One region of the Aestuarium sp. genome, then DNA from elsewhere that is predicted to be linked to it. Evidence: riboswitches for the same ligand, from Rfam matches in the RefSeq annotation. Region 1 holds a riboswitch; the other holds the start of a gene.
The links. A riboswitch is a leader RNA that binds a small molecule or an ion and turns the genes downstream of it on or off. The one in region 1 is predicted to bind cobalamin.

Region 1 (3,407 bases):
GCGCCTCTTGATCCTTTAGCGCATCGCGCTGAACCTGAAGGCGTTGCAACACCGCTGATGCGATGGCTTCTTCTTCGCGTAGGGCTGGCAGCGCATCCTCTTTTTCTGTGCGCAATTTCCCTGCAGAACGCGCGTTCCCTTCGGCCTGAGACGCCTCAACGGTCCGCTCTCGCAAAACCTCCACCGCTTTCATGCGAGCTTCTTCGGCTTCCTTCCAGCGGCGATAGAGCAACATGCCTTCGGACTGACGTAGCTTCTCACCGATTTCACGGTAGCGCGCCGCCTGACGTGCCTGACGCGCCAATTGCTGTAACTGGTTCGACAATTGCTCAATCACATCATCAACGCGTTCGAGGTTCGCCTCTGCGGCCTTCAGCTTTAACTCGGCCTCGTGGCGACGTTGATAAAGCCCAGAAATGCCTGCCGCTTCTTCGAGGATACGACGGCGTGCCTTGGGTTTCGCGTTGATCAGTTCTGAAATCTGCCCTTGGCGAACCAAGGCAGGGGAATGAGCCCCCGTCGACGCGTCTGCAAAAAGCATCTGCACATCGCGAGCGCGAACGTCTTTGGTGCCGACCTTATAGGCAGAGCCGATATCGCGGGTAATCCGACGAACAATCTCTAGGTTATCCGCATCATTAAACGCCGCTGGCGCCAACCGCTCTGCGTTATCGATCACCAGCGACACTTCGGCAAAGTTTCGAGCGGGCCGCGTCGCAGCCCCCGCGAAAATCACGTCTTCCATCCCGCCGCCCCGCATGGCGGTCGGACGGTTTTCACCCATAACCCAACGCAAGGCCTCAAGCAGGTTAGATTTACCGCAACCGTTCGGCCCAACAACGCCTGTTAGACCGTCCGCAATGATAAGATCGGTCGGATCAACAAAGCTCTTAAAGCCATTGAGACGCAGCTTGGTAAACTTCACGCGGAAAACTCATATGATTCTGAACGTTTCGTAGTTTGGCGACCCTTGCCCTCTAGAGTCAACGAAACCACCCAGCATGTGGCGGATTTGGGCGAGTTATCCACAAAATATCGAAAGCTCACAGGCCTATACCACTTGAGATCGCGACGTTTGGACCATCCAACATGTCGCGAATCCGCCTTGACGAGGGGGCCTTCAAAATCGCACAAAGAGATGTTCGGTGCCTCACCACGTACGCAAAGCGTCAGAGGATAACCGGGAATGCGGTAAGGCCGGATCCCATCCGGAGGGCCAATTCCGCAGCCGCCCCCGCGACTGTATGCGGCGAGCGTGCCCCTAAAAACCACTGGGAAACCGGGAAGGTAGGGGAAACGCAGCGACCCGCGAGCCAGGAGACCGACCGAGCAAAGTTAGAAACCATCCGTCGGGTGTGACGGAACAGGAGAAGAAATATGACCAAAGTTTTCGCTATCGCGCGCATCAACTCTGAAGTGATGTCCATCGCTGCTGCTGCAATCCTCGGCCTCGGCCTCGTTTTCGCAGCTGGCCTGAGCCACTCGGCTACCGCGCACGATCTGACGCACGACTCGCGTCACTCGATCGGCTTCCCCTGCCACTAAGGCAGCGCTGCTGATCCAATGAGCAAAAAGATTTTAACCAGCGCGTTGTTCGCTGGTCTGGCTGCGGGGGCTCTCGCAGCCCTTCTACAATTTACCTTTGTCGTCCCTGTGATGATGGAAGGTGAACTTTATGAATTTGGTGATCGGGTTCACTTTACTGACCTCGGCCCCATGTCGCCTGCCGGCCGTCCAGATGTCTGGGCAGAGTTGCCACGGCACTTTTCGACCTTCGCAAGCAACCTTGTGACATATACGGGCCTCGCCTTTATTATGGTCGCGCTGTTCGCAATCGTATCAAAGCGGGGCGTGAAAATTTCTGCTCGCGCTGGATTGGTTTGGGGGCTTTGCGGATTTTTCGCAATGAACCTTGCGCCAGCGTTTGGCCTACCGCCTGAGCTCCCTGGCACAGCGAGCGCAGATTTGGATATTCGTCAATACTGGTGGCTTGCCACGGTTGCTGCAACGGCGACGGGTCTCGGTCTTTTCGCGTTTGGGAAGATGAATGCCCACTATGCCCTCGCAGTTATCCTGATCGCGCTGCCCCATCTCATCGGCGCGCCGCACTTGGATACCTACTATGGCTATGCGCCGCCTGAACTCGGGTCACTGTTTGTTGCCCGCAGCCTCGGGGTCGCAGCAATCGCTTGGCTATCGCTCGGCTATTTCGCGGGCGCCCTCTGGGAACGCGATTAGGCGGGAATACGTCCGATCAAACAGAACCGCAGTTGGCCGATGGACCTGACATCATTCACGATGCCATCCTCGGCCTCTGCATAAAGTCGGGCGAACTCTGCGATCTCTTCGGCCTGCGAGTCAGGATCAACGCCAGAGAACAGATACGCGGCCTTACCCGTTGAACGAAATGAAACGGTGACAGGTTTGCCACAGACGATCATGCAGTCTGTTGTTGCGACCTCGGCCTGCACCATAGACCGCAGCTGATCCGCCAACGCGGCCCCTTTGGACGCACCGCCGGATTGGCAACTTTCACAAATGGTGATGCGATCCGCCATCGCCTTTCCTTTCCCGCCCATTCGGGCCAAATATACGCGACCCATAACGGAGCCCGCCATGCCTGCCAAGATTCCCGCAACCGTCGTCACCGGCTTTCTAGGTGCTGGTAAGACCACGTTGATCCGCCACATCCTGCAAAATGCCAAGGGCAAACGTATTGCTCTCATCATCAACGAATTCGGTGATTTGGGCGTTGACGGTGACATCCTCAAAGGCTGCGGCGAAGAAACCTGCACCGAAGACGACATCATGGAGCTGTCGAACGGTTGCATTTGCTGCACCGTTGCCGATGATTTTATTCCGACCATGGAAAAACTGCTGGAACGGGACAACAAACCCGACCACATCGTGATCGAAACCTCTGGCCTCGCCCTGCCCCAGCCCTTGGTACGTGCGTTCAACTGGCCCGGCATCTCGACCAAAGTGACTGTGGACGGCGTTGTAACCGTAGTCGACGGCAAGGCCGTCACTGAAGGTCGTTTTGCGCACAGTGTCGAAGCTGTCGATGCCCAGCGCAAATTGGACGAAAACCTCGATCACGAAACACCGCTGTCTGAACTCTTCGAAGACCAGATCGCCTGCGCTGACATGATCGTTGTGAATAAGACCGATCTTTTGTCCGCAGAAGAGGTTGATGCGCTCACCGCTCAGCTCAAGTCAGAGAGCCGCGATGGTGTTCAAGTTGTCAAAGCGACTATGGGTGCACTCCCCGTCGATATTTTGCTCGGTCAGGGGATCGGCGCTGAATCCGACCTCGAAGCGCGTCATGAAATTCACCACCATCATCACCACCATGATGACGACGATCACGATGACGACCATGATGATCACGACCACGAACATGAGCA
Region 2 (3,407 bases), on a different contig from region 1:
GGGGTGCGGCCCAATGCGACAGCGTCGAACACCCGAATGGCATCGTCGGTGTCGGCCTGTTGTTCCACCACGGCCAGACGTTGTGCCACGGTGCGGCGGGGCAGTTCGCCCAGGCGCTCGCCACCCAGGCGTACTTCGCCATGAGCGGGGGTACGCAACCCGGCCAACAGTTTGAGCAAGGTGGATTTACCCGAGCCGTTCGGGCCGACGATCCCGAGGGTTTCGCCGGGCGCCACCTCCAGGTGGATATCCCGCAGCAACTCGGCTTCCCGCACCTTGAAGCCCAGCCCGCTGCAGCTCAATACCGGCGCACTCATCGAGGGTTTCTCCGGCCGATCAGAATCAGTGCAAACACCGGCGCGCCGACCAGCGCAGTGACCACGCCCACCGGAATCACCTGGCCCTTGATCAAGGTGCGCGACAGTACATCCGCTGCAATCAAAAACAGCGCGCCGCCCAATGCGCTGGCCGGCAACAGGCGCGAGTGCCCGGTGCCGAGCAGCAGGCGCGCGGCATGGGGAATCACCAGCCCGACAAAACCAATGGAGCCGACAATCGACACCATCACCGCCGTGACCAATGCCGCGCAGCCCACCAGCACCCATTGCACGCGGCGTACCGGGATGCCGAGGGAGGCCGCCGAGTCGCGCCCGAAGGTGAACGCATCCAGCGCCCGACGATGCCACAGGCACACCGCCAACCCGGCGACCGCCACCGGCACCGCCAGCCACACCGACGGCCAACGCACGCCGCTGAGGTTGCCCAGCAGCCAGAACAGAATGCCGCGCGCCTGTTCGGAGCTGGCCGACTTGGTGATCAGGAACGCGGTGAGCGCATTGAACAACTGCGAGCCGGCAATGCCTGCGAGGATGATCTGCCCGGTGCCGCTGGACGAACCGCTGGCCCGTGCGAGCAATACCACCAGCGCAAACGCCGCCATCGCCCCGCCGAACGCACCGACCGACAGCGAAACCAAGCCGCCGCCGACGCCCATCAGCACCACCAGGACTGCGCCGGTCGAAGCGCCGGCGCTGATGCCCAGCAGGTAAGGATCGGCCAGGGGGTTGCGCAACAACGACTGCAAAATCACCCCGCAGGTGGCCAGCCCGGCCCCGCATGCGGCGGCGACCAGGGCGCGGGTCAGGCGGTAGTTCCACACCACGCCTTCATCGATCGGGTCCAGTACGTAGCCGGCCGCCCACAGTTTGTTGGCGAGTACCTGCAACACCACCTGCGGCGCGATGGCGGTTTCGCCGATGGCCACGCCGGCGAGCACGGCGATCAGTAGCAATGCCAGGGCGAGTAGGGTTCGTATCATCTCGGCAGGTCGTAGCCGTCGATGGCCGCAGCCAGTTGTTCAAGACCCTCGAAGGTCCGCACGCTGGCCTGCAGGGCCATGGCGTCGAGGATGATGATGCGGTTGTGTTTCACCGCGTCCATGTTGCGCGTCACCGGGTCGCTGCGCAGGAAGGCGAGCTTCTGTGCATGATCGTCGGCCGGGTAGCGGCGGCGGTCCATGCGGGCGATCACCAGCACGGTGGGGTTGGCCTTGGCGATGGTTTCCCAGCCGACGGCGGGCCATTCCTCATCAGACTGCACCACGTTGCGCAGGCCGAGCGTTTGCAGCATGAACTCGGGGACACCCTTGTGACCGGCCACGTAGGGATCGCTGGCCATCTCGGCGCTGGAAAACCACACCAGCGCACTGGCCTGCTTGAGCCCCTTGGCTTGCACGGTGGCGACGGACTTGGCCAGGCGCGCCTTGAGTTCATCGTTGAGTTGCTGGCCGCGATCCTGCACGTCGAAAATCTCCGCCAACTGGCGGATGCCCTTGTAGATCGTGTCGATGCGGAACGGCTCCAGCCGCGTGCCGTCGGCGCCCTCCCGGTTGTTCTTGGCTTCGCAGTCGGAGGGCAGCAGGTAGGTGGGGATCTTCAACTCATGAAACTGCTCGCGGGTGCCCACCACGCCTTGCGGGCCGACCACCCATTCCAGCTCGGCCGCCACCAGTTGCGGGCGCTTGGCGATCACCGACTCGAAGCTCGGTTCGTTATTGGCCAGGCGTTCGATGCCGTCGTTCAGCGCCTTGAACTGTGGCAGCACGTTGTTGAACCACAGCGACGTGCCGACCACTTTATCGCCCACGCCGAGGGCATAGAGCATTTCGGTGGCGGCCTGGCCGATGGTCACGGCGCGGGCGGGCGCTTGCGCGAAGGTCAGGCTGCTGCCGCAGTTCTCCACTGTCAGCGGGTACTGAGTGGGGGCCGCTTGGGCCAGGGCACACAGGCCCAGGCCGGTGAGCAGGGCGGTAACGCGTGGCAGCATTGGGCAATCTCCTTGGAGCCGTACCTGGAACAGGGGGTGTACGGTTCGGAAACACGCCCTCGACCGCTGCGGGTGAGGCAGGCAAGGATGTCCTTCCCGGACACCCCGCCGGTTAGTGATTTTGCTGGGCCGGCAGGTCTCCTGACTGATGCGTCGTCGCCACGCTCCAGCCTTCCCGGACGGGGTCCAGTGGCAGTGGGGGAGCGGGCTCGGCATCTACAGTTGCGGGGGCAGTTCCGATTGGCGCGGTGTACCGCGCTTCGGATTCCCTATTAGTCCCGTTTGGGAACCGGCGCGGTATGGTAGTCGATCACGGCGGGGCGATATAGCCTTAGGTCGCCTGGTTACAGACGAATATCTTCAGGGCCCTGGATCAGCGCTTCAATTCGCGTCCCCGTGGCGCGCTCTTCATTGCTGAAACCATCGTAGTCGGCCAGGTTGGCGAAGCGGATACCGGTCAAGCGTTCGATCTGAATCACGCTGCGCTGGTAGGTTCTGAGCTGGCCGAACATGAGGTCGAGCTGACCCAGCTCGCGGTTTTGGTCGATCATGTAGGCGCTGGCGCAGGGCTTGCCGTCGTCGCTGAGGTAGGCGACCACTTTCCAGAACGCTTTGGGGATTTTAACGCCCCGGTAGACGCGGTCGTCGTCCGCCAACACCGGGCCGGTAAACACCGTGGCCCGGGCTTTCCAGCGTTGTGTGTTATCGAGAATGTAGTCCTCGAGTTCCAGCCAGGTCTTCTGGTTGAACCCGCTCATCTGCGGTGAGCAGTTGGTGAAGTGGAAGGTGTCGGCATTGGCGGTGTTGGCCGCGTCACCCCAGTTGGGGTCCTGTCGGCGCACCAGATGACCGCGGTCCAGGCCATTGTCGGTGTAGAGCGCATCACCCACCTGTGCGCTGATGGGCAGGCGGCCGTCGTAGGCCCAGGCGTCGTTGCTGCGGATGATATCCACATGCTGTGCGCCATCGATATTGGCGCCCACGTAGAGTGCCAGTCGCCTCGAGCGCGACATGGTCACTGAGAAATGCGTGTAGTCCAGGCGCAGCGGCTGTACGTCAGCCAGCAGGGCTTCATCCACCGT

Region 2: linked by a shared signal. The riboswitch ahead of AC1QQ2_RS13210 (ABC transporter substrate-binding protein) and the one ahead of AC1QQ2_RS10805 (CbtB domain-containing protein) in region 1 are both predicted to bind cobalamin.

The regions. Positions count from the first base shown of each region.
Region 1 covers NZ_JALRGW010000021.1:15,561-18,967, forward strand. The annotation lists gene smc (chromosome segregation protein SMC) at 1-925, opposite strand, end outside; cobalamin riboswitch at 1,127-1,344, shown strand; gene AC1QQ2_RS10805 (CbtB domain-containing protein) at 1,378-1,545, shown strand; gene AC1QQ2_RS10810 (CbtA family protein) at 1,564-2,238, shown strand; gene AC1QQ2_RS10815 (DUF1636 family protein) at 2,235-2,603, opposite strand; gene cobW (cobalamin biosynthesis protein CobW) at 2,617-3,407, shown strand, end outside.
Region 2 covers NZ_JALRGW010000037.1:2,988-6,394, forward strand. The annotation lists gene AC1QQ2_RS13200 (ABC transporter ATP-binding protein) at 1-317, opposite strand, end outside; gene AC1QQ2_RS13205 (FecCD family ABC transporter permease) at 314-1,318, opposite strand; gene AC1QQ2_RS13210 (ABC transporter substrate-binding protein) at 1,315-2,325, opposite strand; cobalamin riboswitch at 2,440-2,634, opposite strand; gene AC1QQ2_RS13215 (DNA/RNA non-specific endonuclease) at 2,670-3,407, opposite strand, start outside.